One region of the Psychrobacillus sp. PGGUH221 genome, then DNA from elsewhere that is predicted to be linked to it. Evidence: riboswitches for the same ligand, from Rfam matches in the RefSeq annotation. Region 1 holds a riboswitch; each other region holds the start of a gene.
The links. Region 1 has a riboswitch for cyclic di-GMP ahead of PGC35_RS14460 (response regulator). Riboswitches for the same ligand answer to the same signal wherever they lie in the genome.
Positions count from the first base shown of each region.

Region 2: linked by a shared signal. The riboswitch ahead of PGC35_RS18460 (DUF5667 domain-containing protein) and the one ahead of PGC35_RS14460 (response regulator) in region 1 are both predicted to bind cyclic di-GMP.
Region 3: linked by a shared signal. The riboswitch ahead of folE (GTP cyclohydrolase I FolE) and the one ahead of PGC35_RS14460 (response regulator) in region 1 are both predicted to bind cyclic di-GMP.

Region 1 covers NZ_JAQMHQ010000008.1:113,089-118,831, forward strand. The annotation lists gene PGC35_RS14450 (TnsD family Tn7-like transposition protein) at 1-938, shown strand, start outside; gene PGC35_RS14455 (HD-GYP domain-containing protein) at 1,398-2,306, opposite strand; gene PGC35_RS14460 (response regulator) at 2,300-2,677, opposite strand; cyclic di-GMP riboswitch class I at 2,743-2,829, opposite strand; gene PGC35_RS14465 (EAL domain-containing protein) at 3,159-5,681, shown strand.
Region 2 covers NZ_JAQMHQ010000011.1:97,754-103,496, forward strand. The annotation lists gene PGC35_RS18455 (SA1320 family protein) at 1-273, shown strand, start outside; gene PGC35_RS18460 (DUF5667 domain-containing protein) at 331-1,611, opposite strand; cyclic di-GMP riboswitch class I at 1,696-1,780, opposite strand; gene PGC35_RS18465 (small acid-soluble spore protein H) at 2,162-2,341, opposite strand; gene PGC35_RS18470 (endonuclease MutS2) at 2,412-4,319, opposite strand; gene PGC35_RS18475 (hypothetical protein) at 5,214-5,743, shown strand, end outside.
Region 3 covers NZ_JAQMHQ010000003.1:286,223-291,965, reverse strand. The annotation lists gene PGC35_RS07330 (ATP-binding protein) at 1-745, opposite strand, end outside; gene PGC35_RS07325 (SDR family oxidoreductase) at 764-1,474, opposite strand; gene PGC35_RS07320 (6-carboxytetrahydropterin synthase) at 1,475-2,296, opposite strand; gene folE (GTP cyclohydrolase I FolE) at 2,313-2,894, opposite strand; cyclic di-GMP riboswitch class I at 3,012-3,095, opposite strand; gene PGC35_RS07310 (EAL domain-containing protein) at 3,731-5,731, opposite strand.

The sequences.
Region 1 (5,743 bases):
TTTCAACAAAAGTAAAGGAGCTGAACATCCAATATATCAAAGCATCTGAACAATTATTGTGGGGAAATTATCAAAGGAAGGATCTTCAATTTATTATTCGATTCTATATTGATAAATTAAGGGATAGGGGTTTTGCTTCTAAACAAGGAAGTTTGTATATAAATGAAGTGCAAAAACGTTTTTTACAGTACTATCCAACTGAATATTTAAAGATTATGCAAAGCACAGTCGATCCTTTAAAAGAAACGAACTGGTTAAGGTTATTTGTTAGGAACAATAACAAGAATAGAAGTCCCTTAAGACATCTGTTGTATCTTCAATTTCTTGGTGTCAGTGTGGATAAGTTTTTTTGTGAGGATAGAGTTGAGGGAAAGAAAACTACTGATATAAAGCATCTTCCGCTCTTTGAAATCGAGGAGATGAGAGAAAAATGGTTGATTTTATTGAAAGAAAACCCAGAGGCAAATCGAAGTCAACTGAAAACGAAGGGAAAAGGATTACATACGTGGATATTTAGACACGATCGGGAATGGTATGAAAAAGTTACACCGAGAGTTAAAACCAGTATGCGAAAAACAAATGATTCAGAATGGGAGGAACGTGATAAGGAATGTTTGAAACTCGCTAAACAAGCAGTAGAACGAATAATGAATGAACAAGGTAAGCCAATTAGAGTAACCCCTTTAAGTATCAGAAGGACAGTAGGGGAAAGAAGTTGGTTTAATAATGAAAGGTTGAAAGAAACACATCAATTTATGCGAGAAGCAAAAGAAGAAATAAATGAATTCCGCATTAGAAAAATTAAATGGGCAATTGATGAATTGAATAAATGCAATGAAAGAATTACGGCATATAAGATCCAAAGATTTGTGGGTTTTGGTGGAGAACAAAGAGAAGTAAGGATATTAATTGATAAGGTATTAAAGGAACATTATTAAAAAGTGAAGGTCATGAAGAATTGTCTTTTAAGAAATTGCCAATTTTTCATGGCCTTATTTTATTGAGTTCTTATTAAATATACTGAGTCAGAAAAATTTTTATATCTAATTGTCAGAGTTTCTACCTTTCACAATCACCATGAATTAGCTATTCATAAAACTTTAAAATTTCACCAGGGAGAAGAATATCATCTATTACAAGAGGAACAGCAATTATATGTAATATTATAATCCACTGTTTAACAGTCTTTTGTTTTACTTGTGCCAATACATTGAAATCTTACATATTCTCTATTTACCTCAACAAATAAACGAAACCTATGTTACCAACTCCAACGTAGCAATAATAAACACAGGCTCAATTTACCCAGTTTTTTACCTTAAACCCCGAATTTCATATAAAAAGAAATTAGTTAAAATAAAACACGTTTGAGTATTTTACTCAAGCGTGTTTTCGTGTTATTTATCTTTATCAAATAAACTTAGAAATACGTCAACGACTTCAGGGTCGAATTGTGTACTCTTATTTTTACGAATTTCGTTTAGAGTATATTCAATATCAAGTTCTTTCTCTCTATATACACGTTTAGAAGTCATGGCATCAAACGTATCAGCAACAGCAACAATTCGAGCAACTAATGGTATTTGATTACCTTGTAATCCAGTTGGATAACCTTTCCCGTCAAAACGCTCGTGGTGATAAAGTACAATATCTAAAACTCCATTATTATGAAAACTTTCAACGTGCTTTATGATGTCATACCCAATCTTTGGGTGTGTCTTGATGAGCTCATATTCATCATTCGTTAGCTTTCCAGGTTTGGTAAGTATGTTCTCAGGAATACCAATTTTTCCGATATCGTGTAGAAGCCCTCCTATGTGAATGATATTGCATAAATCTTTCGACAGCTTCATCTTTTCAGCTATTTCTACAGCGTATCTTGCAACGTTTTCGGAATGATGTAGTGTATAAGTATCTCTTGAATCTAAAGCGTTCGCAAGGGCTTTTGTCAACTCTAAATTATCTTCTTTCACTTTTTGAACATTCTTCATTAATCCAACTGATATAAAGGTAATTAAAAGATAGTTAAGTATATAAATGATAAAACTCAAGAAATTATCTGTCGCATCTGGTATAAGGAAAAATCTACAGGAAACGACTATAATGGTAAAAAAGATTAAAAACCAAGTAGATTTGTTATAAAAACCAATACCTAAAAATAGAACTGAAAAAATATAAAGTATAAAAAAATGACTTCCATTTTGAAGAAAAAAACTGTTTAATATCACACTTCCTATTAAAAGAATAAAAAAACCATAGCGAAAGTATAAAGGATGACTCAACCATTTATTAAATATATTTACCATGAATCCTCTAAGTCTCCTAACAAAGTATTTACTATTGAAACTAAATTATGAAAATAGGGTTTAACTACAAAGTCTTTTGCTCCGATTATTAGTGTTTCTTTAATTATGGATTGCTGTCCTCCTAATGCAGTACACATAACAACTTTTGCATGTGGGTCTATTTTTATTATTTCTTTTAGTGCATCAATTCCATTAAGCAATGGCATTGTAATATCCATTATTACAATATCTGGTGAATGTATCTTGTACATATCAATTGCTTGTAAACCGTTATCTGCTTCAATTATTTCATTAAAGTTGGCTTCATTTAAAATCTTTTTTAAATAACTCCTCATAAAACGAGAATCATCTACAAGTAGAATGTTCAATATAAACAACCTTTCACTAAATTTAGGCAAATTAGGAAAGATAAATATTAAATAATACAGGAAGTATTCCTGGCAACCAGGCTACCATGACGACTATGCGTTTTAGGCCCTTGGCTTTGCGTCTTTTACTTTCGTAAAATTTGCCCTTGTTTATATTAACATATCAAACAATGTCGAGAAATAGCGAAATTTGTAAATAAATAATAGTGTAGCTAATCTTCTTGTTGAAGCTCCTTTTGTTGAACTTAAAGATCTAATAAAGGAGGGTGGTTGAAGAAGTATTTACACATTGGAAGAATAAGTACGAATTTAAAGATATTCAATTCTGATTAGCTTTTAATGACATATTTTTGGCATTATTCAAGATATTCTTGCTAATAGTAGGTTATAAATAATAAATATGGTAAAATACTAATATTATAATCGTTTTATTTGAATATTCGTAATAAGGTCTTTAGGATCAAAAAGGTAAGGAGTTTATTCCATGAAGAAGCATATAGATAATGATATTTTTTACCGCTCTTTATTTGAGCATAACCCAGATATAGTGCTTTATTTAGATAGAGAAAGTGTTATTGCTAAAGCAAATCAAAATCTCTCAAAAGTGATAGGTTATTCGGTTGAGGAATTTTCGGTTACACCATTTTCCAAGTATTTACTGAAGAATGAACAGGATAATTATCAGAAAAATTTCTTAGAAGTCCTTAACGGAGAACCAAGAAGTATGGAATCTTTCTTTATACATAACAACGGGATGAGCATTCCGATTCATATTAAACTGATTCCTGCGATTGTAGGGGGTAAAGTAACTGGTGCTTTCGGAATTATAAAAGATAAATCTGAAGCTCAAAAAATTGAAAATAGTTTAATGGAGTCGGAGACGAAATTTAGAGCTATTGTGGAAGAAGCATTGGTAGGTGTCTATATCTTAATGGATAACAATCTTCTATATGGTAATCCATACTATCATCAACTACTCGGAACTAAGTACCCTGACGGCAAGTTCAATATTACTAATTATGTCCATCCTGAAGATAGAGATGAACTCCAATCCGACTTTGATTCGTTAAAAGAAGGAGAAGAAGGAATAAGACATTATTGTCGTGTAATTCGTAAAGATGGATCTGAGATAAGAGTCGAAGCACATTCCAAATTAATTTATATAGATAGAGATCCAATAATTTTGGGTACAATTATAGATATTACAGAGAGAGAAGAAACTTGGCAGAAGATCAACTTTCTTGCATACTATGACCAATTGACAGAGTTACCAAATCGAAAATCCTTTGAAGAAACCTTGGAAAAGGAATTAGTAATTGCTAAAACGTTAAATCAGAAGTTGGCAATTATGTATCTTGATTTGGATAGATTTAAATATACAAATGATACACTCGGTCATCGTGTTGGAGATGAGTTATTGAAAGCTATTTCTAAACGCCTTCAGATAGTACTGGGAGATAAACATCAACTGTTTAGGATAAGCGGTGATGAGTTTGCAATCATTTCTCCTAATTGTATAAACATCAGCACGGCAATTGAAATAGCAAATCAAATTATTAGTTCAATGGAAGAACAATTTGTCATTGGTCAATTTAAACTTTTTATGACGACAAGCATTGGAATCAGTCTTTATCCGACTGATGGTGAGGATTCAATTTCTCTCATGAAAAAAGCAGATACAGCACTAAATATCGCAAAAGGAGAAGGGAAAAATACATTCAAAGTTTTTTCTTCCACAATGGATATCCGAACATTTAGAACTTTTAAGTTAGGATCTGACATTCGTTTAGCACTTGAAGAGGATCAATTAGAGTATTACTTTCAGCCAAAGGTAAGCACAGAGAATAATAAAATAATAGGAGCTGAAGCGTTAATAAGATGGAATCATCCAGAATGGGGAATACTATCACCAAACGAGTTTCTTCCGATTATTGAAGAAAATGGGTTAATAGCTGAAGTGGGCATTAAAATGAATTTGAAGGTAGCCAAACAAATCAAAGCTTGGCAAGAAATGGGCTTACCGCAAATTCCCATTTCGGTGAATTTATCAGCAAAACGATTTTTGGATAAAAACCTTGTAAGTAATTTTCAGGAGATTTTAGCCGAGACAAAACTCGATCCTGAGTTTATAGAAATAGAAATTACGGAGACTTCTATGTTAGAAAATGAGAAAATTGTGTTGACGACACTAAATGATCTCATTAGAACGGGAATAACTATTTCCTTAGATGACTTTGGTACAGGATACTCTTCACTTTCTTACCTAACCAAGTTTAAAAAATATATCAATACTTTAAAAATTGATCGTTCTTTTATAACCCGCTTAAATTCCGATGAAGAGAATGAATCTAACTTGATAACTCAAACCATGATTAAACTTGCAGAAAGCTTGAAGATGAACGTTGTAGCCGAAGGAGTCGAAACTTATGAACAATATCATCTTTTAGAGCAAATGGGATGTAAGATTGTTCAGGGATATTTATTTTCAAAGCCTCTACCAGCTACTGAATTTGAAGAATTATTAAAAATTGGGACAATTGATTTACCTAATGTTCCTAAATTAGATAATCGAACATTAGAGGAAAAAAGAAAGTTTTTTAGAGTGCCTCTTCATTTTCCGCTCAGTGGCTCAATGACTCTTACAAGAATCAATGGTCGGACAGTGGATGTAGGAAAAACGATAATATTAATTGAAGATATTGGAATTGGTGGGCTTCGCTTTTTAACAGATTTAAAACTTACGGTTAATCCTAATATCATTTTTGAATTAGAGACTTACTTATTTGGAGAGACTATAAAACTACTTGGCTCTATTGTCTGGATGAGCGAAATAAAACCTGATATTTATCAATATGGCTTAGAATATGCCATTGATGAAAGCGAACGTGCTGAAATTACACCAATTTTAAATAAGCTTGTTATAAAGCTTCGCAAAGCCCCTTTAGTCCCTGACTGTAGTTTTGTAACTGAGGATCGTTATACTTATATAAAAAAATTACGTACATAATACTACAGGGGATAAACCATAGGTATAAGGTAGTAGGTTGTGGGCCAGTTAATATTCCAAAC
Region 2 (5,743 bases), on a different contig from region 1:
GGTAGAATGATTGCGAATCTTCCTGAAATGCTGAATAATTTTAAACCATATATCGATACAGCCATTTTTGAACCTGGGAAATATGAAAATGTACGACTATATAATGTCTCTGCTTTAGCCATACTAGATGAGATGGAACTTCTATTTAACGACATTATCTACCAATTATCTGACGAAAAAGCTAATGCAATTGAAGCTACATTAGAAATCTCACAGAACGTACTTGGAAATATACAGATTTTAAAAGAACAGGTACATCGTGTAACACTATAGATTATAATGACTGAAAATTTAGATATTATTATTAATAAAGAAAAAGACAAAGGGGATTTACTCCTCTTTGTCTTTTTTCCCGTTATTCGATTTTTCCTTGTCTTTATTCCCTTGTTGTTTAGCCTCGGCTTCTTGTTTCTTTGCTGCAGCCTTTGTAGCCTCTTCTTCAGCTTTCGCTGCTGCTTCTTTTTGTTTAGCCTCAGCTTTTGCTTTCGCTTCTTCAGCTTTAAGTGCGGCTTCATTTTGTTTAGCTTCTGCTTTTGCTGCTGCTTCTTTTTGTTTAGCTTCTACTTTCGCTACTGCTTCTTTTTGTTTAGCTTCTGCTTTTACTTTCTCTTCTTCAGCTTTTTTAGCTAATTCTTCAGCTTTTAATTTTGCTTCTTCCACTTTTTTAGCGGCCTCTTGTTTTTTCTCCTCCGCTTTCGAAGATGCATCTTGTACTTTTGGTGCAGCTGGTGTCTTAGTATCTGTAACTTTAGGTACCATAACCGCTGAAGCAGTTACTGGTTGTTCCGTAGATTCTTTTTGTACTTCATTTTCCTCTTCTAGAGGTATTTCTTCTTTTGAATCTGTTGTGTTTTCATCCGCAACAGCATCATCTGATTCTACTTCTTCTATCGGTTCCTCAGATTCAGTGGCTTCTTCCTCTGAAGTTTCTTCTTTCTCTTTTTCAAGCTTAGCTAGTTTTTTCTCTATCTTTTTAGCCAATCTTTCTTCCGCTTTTACAACATTTTTAGCAAGTGCTTCTTTAGCTTTTGTATTTTCTACTTTTTCTAATGCTGCTTGTAAAGCAAGAAGATTTGAAGAGAATTTTGCTTCTAAATCAGCATAAGCCGAATCTACTTCGGATTCTTCTCCCGTTGCATCATCTTCAACAGCTGGATCATCTTCATTAGCAACTTCATCCGGATTGTCTTGTTCTACACTTTCTTTATACTTAGCTAAAGCCTCGTCTTGTTGGTCAATCGCTAGTTGTAGTGTTTCAATTGCTTTCTCTTCATCACCTTGCTCAAATAATGCTGTCGCTTCTAGAATTCGCTCTTCCGCTAATGCGCTAAGCAATTCTGCTTCTTTCATGTCATCGAATGTGAAAGCCAATTGAACACTTTCTTGCAATGATTTAAGAAAATAGAAAAAATCACCGGGTAATAATGCAGGTTCTTCCGTATCATTTGTATCATCCGTAACTCCAGATTCCACTTCTGAGTCATTCTCTACTGTTGTCGTGGAATCATTCGTTTCTGCAAATGAAGGACTAACACCTACAAAAAACACAATGAAAGCAACAAACATAAATGCAAGCAGTGTTTTTTGCAAATTCCCTTTAAAATTAGACATAAAAAAACTCCTCTCTCCTATTAAAAATAGAAATACAAGGAAGAACTGTGAATTGAACTTTATTTCAAGTTTTCATCCATATTCTTCGGTAGTTCAGCCACCATAGCCGTTAGGCGTTAGGTCTGAAACTTTGCGTCTTCATCTTTCGACAAATTTGCCTTTTTCGGAATAAGTACCTACATCTAAATAATGCATGTCCCTATCAAGGATAATTATATATTACTAGATTATAGATATCTATCTATTTTTAACTAATTTTCCTGCGTACTTTCGGCTAGGAGAAAAGCACCCCCATTATTTGTGTGTTCACTAAAAAAGGTACGTTGTAAATGACAAATATGGGCTTAAATTGAGGGTTTCTTCGGTTGGGGAGCACCTAACTACATTTACTTTAACAATGATGTTGTTAGATAGAAGAAAGGTAATCAACGTGTCCAGACAAAAAGCGAGTATGTGAACGATTTCGTTCACATACTCGCTAAGAGATACCTCGAAGAGTTTTTCAGTTGCCCTCATAGGGTGCTTTTTTATACACGTAAGTGCAACTATGTTACTGTTCCATTAAGCTTGTGACAGATACACTTTGTTTATTTTCTGGTTCATCAAGGGAATGGATTGTCGCTTTTCCATTTTGTTTGTCTACATGTTCAATATAAATATTTTCACCGTTATAGGTTACATTAATCATATCAGGCGAAAAAACAATTTCTTCTGCGCGTTGTGCATTCATTGCTTCTACCTCCTTTTAAAATTCAATCGTTATTATATTTACCCGATCTTACTTATATATACTTAACAAATCAGCATTCACTTTGCCCTTTCTTTATTTCTTTAGAAACTTTCTTCAACGCTTTTTTAGATCCTCTTTCCATGTCATGTTGGAATTTCCGTTCTTTGTAACTTATAAATAAAGTACTGACATCATATCCTTCTGGATAAAGCTCTGTAGCTTTTACTTCAAGCTCTATTCTTTTTGCATTCACCTTTATAATTTCATTATTATAGAACACTAATACATTATTGAAATTGTCCTTTTTCTCATACACAATTCCCGAATCGTTCTGTTCCATTATTTTTACTCTGTCCCCTATTTCAAATTCATAAGTGTGCTCTTCCCTAGTTGTGATTTGTACCGGCTTTTTAACTTTATTGTCTCTTACCCGTTCTAAATCATAATTTTTATTTTCAATATAGTGCTGTGCTTTTTGCAATACCTTTTCACGTAAATTCATTTTCTTTGAAATCCAAAGCGCGTTACTATCTCCTGACTTACCTATTAAAAGCTTATACATCGGCTCTAACGCTTCACTGTTAAATTGCATTGCTGCATTTATGAAGTCACTATGAATTTCCGAATAGCGTTTTATTTCTCCGTAATGAGTGGTAGCCACTGTAATACACCCCATTTGATAAAATTCCTCCAGGATAGCAATGGCTAGTGCGGCTCCTTCATTCGGTTCGGTCCCACTTCCAATTTCATCAAAAAGTAGTAGCGTGTTATTCGTGGACGCACTCATAATCTCTGAGATATTTTTCATATGAGATGAAAAAGTACTAAGGGAGTTTTCAATGCTTTGATTGTCACCAATATCTACATAAAGATGATCAAACACTGCTATTTCTGTACCTTCATCGGCCGAAATATGAAATCCTGACATGACAGCTAATGTTAATATTCCAATCGTTTTCAAAACGACAGTTTTTCCACCAGCATTTGGTCCTGTAATAATTAGGCTACGATAACCTTTTCCTATCTCGAAATCTAACGGCACAATATTTCCAGACAAAAGCGGATGCTTACAATTCGTCAGTTTAATATATCCATGATTATTTAACCTCGGCTCGATTCCATCCATTCTTTTACTAAACTTCGCCTTCGCAAAAATCATGTCATACTGACCAATCAGTTCAATATTGATGTTTATTTGTCTATTTTCCTCTAAAACACTACCTGAAAGAGTCGCTAAAATTTGGTACTCCTCTATAGACTCCTCTGCTTTAAGCACAGCCAATTCTGCATTTAGTTTTGAAATTGCAGCAGGTTCAATAAACACCGTAGATCCTTTGGAAGACATTTCAACGATTGTACCAGCTACCTGATTTTTATAGGAAGCTTTTATAGGAATTGTAAAACGATCATCCTTTTTGCTTATAAAAAATTCTTGAATATACTCTTTATTAGTACTACTCTTCAAAAACTTATTTAACCTTTCTTCAATTTTATCTTCGACTTTATCTATTTGATTTCGAATTCGTTTCAATTCTTTACTCGCTTCCGAATCTACTCTATTCCCTTTTATAGAATAATTAATGTTTTCTTCGATATCTCTAAATTCCATCATGGAATGAGAATAAGAATGGAGAACTGGAGCAAAAAACTCCTTATCCAACATAAACTTCTTTATCGTTCTACATCCTCTCAAGAAGTCAGATATAGCAACTAACTCAGAAGGACTTAAAATCATTCCCTTTTCAAGCTTTTCCATTTGCAAGTTTATATTGGAAACACCTTTTAAGGGAAGATGACTTTCAGCATCCAATAGCTTTCTTGCCTCTGTCGTTTCATTTAACCTGTTTTGTACCACCTTAATATTCGTGCTTGGTTGAAGCTTATCAAGTAATTCCTTGCCTAAACTACTGACACAGTGTGATTTCACCATTTCCTTTAATTCGTCATATTGTAATTTTTCATATGTCATCATATTCATGTGTAACCCTCCTTAAATTTAAAAACAGAAAGCTCCCGTTTAGTTGCTAGCCCCTGCAGAAACGCTCCTCTGCGACAAGCTTTGCGCAGGAGCAAATTGGCATTTGACCTTAGGCGAAAGCGCCTGAACAATTTTCTGAGTAAAACACTTGCTTGTCATTAATAAAAAAATGCCCGCAAGAATCTCACCTACCATTCCAAGTTCACGTTAATTCGTAAAATGGATAGAAAGCTCCTGCGGGCATTCGCCTAGTGATTTGCACAAGGCATTTAATCATCAACTAACAAGCAATGAAAGAAAAAAAAGCATGGCAGGACAAATCCCGCCATGCTTTTCGATCTAACATACTTGTATGTTAAACGAATATATGGAAAAGGAAGCAGTCTTTAAGGTAGGTATTCACAATGCTCATAGACACTGTGAAACAAGGCATACTTAAATAAACTGGAATATAACCAGTTCTTAAAAGCCTTATTAAACTAAATCAGTATTAGTTCATACCTACTTCAGACATACTTCACCACACCTTTTATAAGAATATTTTCAATATAGCATCATTTAAAACGAGAGTCAATCGGGCACATTATAATCCCCAATCTAATTTTAAGACATCTTTGAAAGCCAATAGAATCCATTAGGCAACAGGTTTACCACTCCATTCAATTTTCAATGCAAACATCTTAATTGTTATTAACACTTCTTTATGAACGATATAAAGAAGTGTTTTTCGATATAAACAGTCTTTAATACTTATACATTAGTATCTTAGACTCAAATCTAATAAGATTCCAAAGTACTATTTTTACCAACTATACCCATTTTCACTTGCATGCCTTAAAATTTGGTAACTATAATTATAATATGAAAATAATTAATGATATGGGGATGAGGTAAATGAAGAAGGCGTTTTTGTTTTTAGGGGTATCAATAACCATGATTTTAGCAGCATGCGGTGATACTAAAGAGTCAACGGAAGATAAAGAAGTTTCCGATGCAAATGTTTCAACAGAAGTTTCAGCAACTGAAACAGTAAATGCAGAAGACAGTGATCAAAAAGATGAAACAGAAAAGACCGAAAATAAATCAGAGGATAAAGCGGACGGTACTAGTACAAAAGCTCTCCCTCAAGGAGAAAATCTGTTAAAAGAGGATATCGTATTTGAATATGAGGACGGAGATATAGTCATGACCATCAATCATGCCGAGTTCACGAAAGAATTTGCATCCTCTACAGGAGATGACAAGCGAAGTATCATTTCTGATAAAGAAATTTACCTTCATTTATCAGGGACTATCAGTAATGACACACTAGATTCATTCAGTTATGGTCATCAATTAGGAAGCGTTAAGTTTAAGGCAATTTACGATAACAAACATGAATTTGATTTCCTAGCTACAACAGAATCATTAGACGGATCTAAATT
Region 3 (5,743 bases), on a different contig from region 1:
CAGTGTCTTCAATAATAACCCGTAATGTGCTTGTTATTTCATCCTGGTAAATAAGTAGCTTTCCATATTCAGCATGCTTTAGCACGTTAGTTACAGCTTCAGAAACGATTAACTTATAACTCATCATTTTTGAGGGTTTTAGATTTACCCGTTCAAAAACTTCTGTTGCGGCGTTTCTAGCTAAAGGGATATCTTCTCTTTGCTTAATTTCTGCTTCACATAAGAGTTTGCCAGACTTATATCGAATAAGATCAGTTTTTTCAACCAAAAGGAAATGACCTTGCGAAGCAGAATATATGACATCTCGGTAAACATTCCATATCTCTTTTGATTCGGAGTATGCTTTTTCCTGTAAATCTTTCTCTGTTTGCACTTCCCTTATTACACGAGATAATACTTTGGTATATGCCGGGGAGAGATTTAATTGTTTAATTTCTTCCTCTATTAATGAATCATTCTGAATCCATAAAGTTGCAGATTGGGCTAATTGCAAGATAGTTTCTGCTTCAGGCTCAATGTGTTCTTGGTAATCTTTTTGAATAAATGGTTTTAAGAAAAAAAGATCTATTTGCTCCTCATTCACACTTAGATTTTTAGCCATTTGGTAGGCAATCCATCCTGTAATTGTGCTCTTTTTCACATTCTCAAATGATGAAAATTCTTCAAGTTTTGGGTATACCGTTTGGAGAGAACTATCGTTTGGTTTAGGGACTTTGCGAAGAAATTTTGAAATTGAATTTTTCAATTCCCCCCGTACCTCCTATTATAAAATTCCGTTTGGTGGCATGATTGTAACTTCATCAACTGAAGATTGTTTTGGCTGATTTATTAAAAAAACTAAATATTCAGCAATTGATTGGACAGGAATCATCTCTGCAAAATCTGGTTTTGGTTCAATAGAATCCCAAAAAGAACTACTAACTGCACCAGGAATGACCGATGTTAATCGAATTCCTTCATGTCTCAATTCAGCTTGTAATACTCTTGTTAATCCTAAAACACCAAACTTAGAAGCAGAGTATCCACCACATCCTGCTAGCGCAGTCGTTCCTGCCACAGATACTAAGTTAAGAATTTGTCCTTCCTGACTATTTCTCATATTTTTGGCAACATATTTGCAAGTCAAATATGTTCCTCTTAGATTTACTGCAATCATTTGATCGAAATCCTCAGTTTGCGAATCTACAATATTAGAAAATACGCCAAGTCCTGCAGCATTGATTAATACATCAATTTTCCCAAATTTATCAATGCTTTGTTGTACGAATCGCTTTACTGAATCTTCAATTCTTACATCTACGTTTAACTTCAATACAGCCTCTCTTGAGAATTCTTCATTTAAGACAGATGTATCTCTAGCACCTAGAACAAGTTTGTATCCCAATTCATCTAATAATTGTGCAGTTGCTCTACCAATCCCTTTACTTGCCCCGGTTATCATGACAACCTTGTCTTTACTTTTCAGAGTTTCCATTTAGTTAGAGTCTCCATTTCCAGCATACTCAAAGAAATTCTTTTCTGTTTCCCACAAACCTGTTTTTTGCAAATTTGGTAGATGAGGAGAAAGCATGTCATAGATGACCTGAACAACAACTTCTGAGGTTGGGTTTAAATCTTTAAATTCTTCAACATCAAGGTTCAAATGTTTATGATCTAACTTATTTAGTACTTGAGTTTCAACAATATCATCTAATCTAGCTAAGTCGACAATCATACCCGTAATTGGATTAGGTTCTCCACTCAAGGTCACGTCAAGATAATAATTATGTCCATGCCCAAAGGGATTGTTACATTTCCCGAATATGTTAAGGTTCTCTTCCTTAGTAAGTTTATTGCTGTGTAGTCGATGAGCTGCACAGAAATGATATTTTCTAGTCAAACTGACCATATTTCCTTCCTCCTTTGTTGCAAATAAAAATGGATTCTCATGCAACTGTAATCTATGAAGTTCACAATCTTTTAACACCGGTGAAATTGTTTCCCACAAATAATTCACAATATTCTCCGTGGTAGGTATTTTATTATGAAAGTATGCATTTTCTTTATTGATAAATTTTCCATCTAGTTCGCTTTCAACGATTTTTCCAACTATATCTTTAATATCAACTGTATTGACTACAATGCCTGATTGTGTGCTTAAATTGCCCTTCACCATAACTTCTAATTGATAGTCATGACCGTGACCGTGTGGGTTACTGCAAAGACCAAACACTTCTTTGTTTTTTTCCTTGCTCCACTCTGCTACTTCATAGCTGTGCATAGCAGAAAAATCAACTCTTCTTGATAAGTAACGCATACCCTTCCCTTTCCCCCTATCGTCGACCAGATTCAAGACTTCTTTCAAACTCTCTTATAAGAGAGTCATTTTCTTTAAATACACCCTGTTTAACAGTAGTAACTGTTGATGAACCTGGCTTTTTGACACCACGTGCGCACATACATAAGTGCTGTCCTTCTACACTCACAATGACTCCTTTTGGATTCAACACATCAAATATTGCATTTGAAATTTGTTGCGTCATTCTTTCTTGCACTTGTGGACGTTGAGCTGTTAATTCTACTAATCTTGCAAACTTACTTAATCCAATAATTCTTTCACTTGGCATATAACCTATGTGAACTTTCCCAAAGAAAGGGATTAAGTGATGTTCACAAAACGTGTAATAATCAATATCTTTTACTACAATCATTCCATCATATTGCTCACCTTCAAAAGTAGTTGTTAATGCTGTTCGTGGATCGATACCAACACCCGAAAATACTTCCTTATACATTTTAGACACACGCTTAGGTGTATCTAACAATCCTTCTCTATTTGGATTTTCCCCAATTTCCTCAAGTATTCCACGTACATAACTTTCTATAATTGCTTGCGATCTTGTCTCAGTTAACATACTGTTTCCTCCTTTTTTAAATTAATATATAAAAAAGTCCCCCCAAAAATTGGGCGGACTCAAAGAGACTATATCAGAGTGTCTGATTAGTCTAATTTATCTTAGAAACCAATTCTTTTCGGCAACCCGGCGATCTTAGTATTAAACCTTAGACCCGTGGCTTTGCGTCCTTGCCTTTCGACAAGTTTTCTATTATCGAAGAAAAATATAAGATTTTATATCTTATGTACTTCTTTATTCTATATATATAACCTAAATGTACTAAAAAAGCAATACAAAATTAAATATATCTTTAGGTACACTTAATTAATACTAGAAAACAAAAATTAGGCCTTTAGGCCTAACCTTGGTGGTTCAAAAATCAAAACAGACTAATATTGGAATTTACATTAGCGAAGATTTAAGCTTTTTAAGATAAAAACTACCTTTAAAACGTCCTCCCTAAACAAAACTAATCGCATTAGTACTTCAATATATATCATTTAATCTTTGTTCACAAATTCCATCGCTAATAAGATTATTAATACTGGTCAAGCAAGTCAAAATCTAGCAGTGCAAGTCTGATTTTTTTACTTTAGAGGTTAAATTCATTATTCTTCAATTATTTAATACAGTTAGTTAGCCAATTATCACCTACAAAATCGTCTAAAGTATTCCAAACAGATAAGTCTCATTATAAACAAAAAGACTACTTGATTTCGTTCATCAAGCAGTCTTCTTAAAATCACCATTAGGAAAGCTATTCTTCAAAATGTCACTAAAATACTTCCGATGAATATAAAATAATAATAAAGAAATTAAGTACTTGTCTTTCTTAAGATAGTTTTATTTTATAGTTAAACGGAATATTTTATACCGAACTGTTGTAAACGAGCCATAAATTGGCCGTCGCTTAGGGGCTTATCATAAAGATAACCTTGAACAAAAGAGCATTGATTCTCTTTCAAATAGTCTCTTTGTTCAATAGTTTCTACCCCTTCTGCAATTACGTTTATTTCCAAATTATTAGCTAGCACAATAATAGCCCTAAGTGTAGCTTCACCTTTTGTACTTCTTCCTATACAATTTATAAAAAATTTATCTATCTTTAATTTTGTTATTGGCAAATTAGTTATATAAGAAAGATTTGAGTATCCTACACCAAAATCATCAATGGCTATTCCAATTCCAGCTCGTCGTAAATCATTCATATGATTTTGAATGCTAGAAGAAGAAAAAATCTGTGTATTTTCTGTTATCTCAATTTCTAATATTTCTCTTGGTATTGAGTGTTTTTCCAACTGGTATAATAAAAACGAAATAAATGAAGGCTCTTCCAATAAACTTGACGAGACATTAAATGAAATAAAACCAGAAAACCCTGTTATTTTTTTCCATTTGTTGTATATTAATAAACAGGTATCAATTATATATTCTGTTAGCATCCTGATTTGATCAGTTTCTTCTGCAATAGTAATGAATTCATCTGGTGAAATAAAGCCAAGTTCAGGATGGTTCCACCTAGATAACACTTCAATTCCTACAATTTCATTTTTGATTATGTCTACTTGCGGCTGGAAAACCGTATAAAATGCTTGTGTTGAAATTGCCTCTTTCAAACTTTTTTCAATAATAAGCCTTCTATTTAAAGACTCCAACATTTCGCTTTCGTATCGTTTCCATTGATCACCCTTAATATTCTTTGCTTCATACATTGCGGTGTCTGCTGCCGTTATTAAAGAATCTACACAACTTCCGTCATTTGGAAATACACTAACCCCTAAACTAGCAGATGTATTTAAAGGTGGAAAATTAACTATATTAATAGGCTTTTCAATGACAGATAAAATTTGATATGCGTCACTTTGGATTTGTTTGGCATCAACATATTCAGTATAAAGGACAAATTCATCCCCACCAAATCGTGAAAGAAAAAATTTATTTGGAAGTTCGTGTTTTAAGCGTTTAGAAATCTCTAATAAAAAATAATCACCAATGTCATGCCCATATGCGTCATTTACAATTTTAAAATTATTTAAGTCTAAAAAGTATATAACAAAAGGGGATGCATCTGCGATCTTTCTTTCTAATTCCTTATACAGGAAAAGTCGATTAGGTATTCCTGTTAAGTAATCATGATGAGCGGTATCCCATAATTTATCTTCTTTTGCTTTTTGCTCATTAATATTAGTGAAGTATATTGAAATTCCTCCATTATCTCTTGGATAAGCATTTATTTCAAACCAAGTCTCCAATGGTTTATAGTATTCCTCGAAACTTGTCTTTTCACGTTTATACATCGTTCTAGTATAGTTTTTTTCGAAAGAAGTGTTAAGAGCATCAGGATACCTTTCCCAAACATTTTCTCCTAGCAATTCCTCTCTAGAGGTGAATAGTAATTTTTCACCTTCTTTATTAATATAAGTAAATTTCCAATTTTCATCTATAGCTATAAATGCGCTTGTCATGCTCTCCAAAATGTCATATACTTCAAACCGTTCATATTCGTCCTTGCTAATGTTCCTTTGGACAATCATGGCACCAACAATAATATCTCGTTCTATTAACGGTCTAACTATCACAGAGAACCAATATTTCTTGGATGAAGAATAATATGCATAAGTTTTATCAAAAAGAGATGTTCTACCGTTCAAAACCTCTAATATTCCATTATATAAATCAATGCTATTAGCATTTAATAATATAGTCAAAAAATTTTCTCCAATATTTGCTAGCTCTAAGTCCCCTTCATTCTCCATACTAAATTTCTTCCATGACTTGTTTGTAGCAGTGATTTCACCATCTGTTTTTATTATTGCCACGGGGTCTATAAATAAATCAAATATTTTTTTATACATCCATCCTCAACT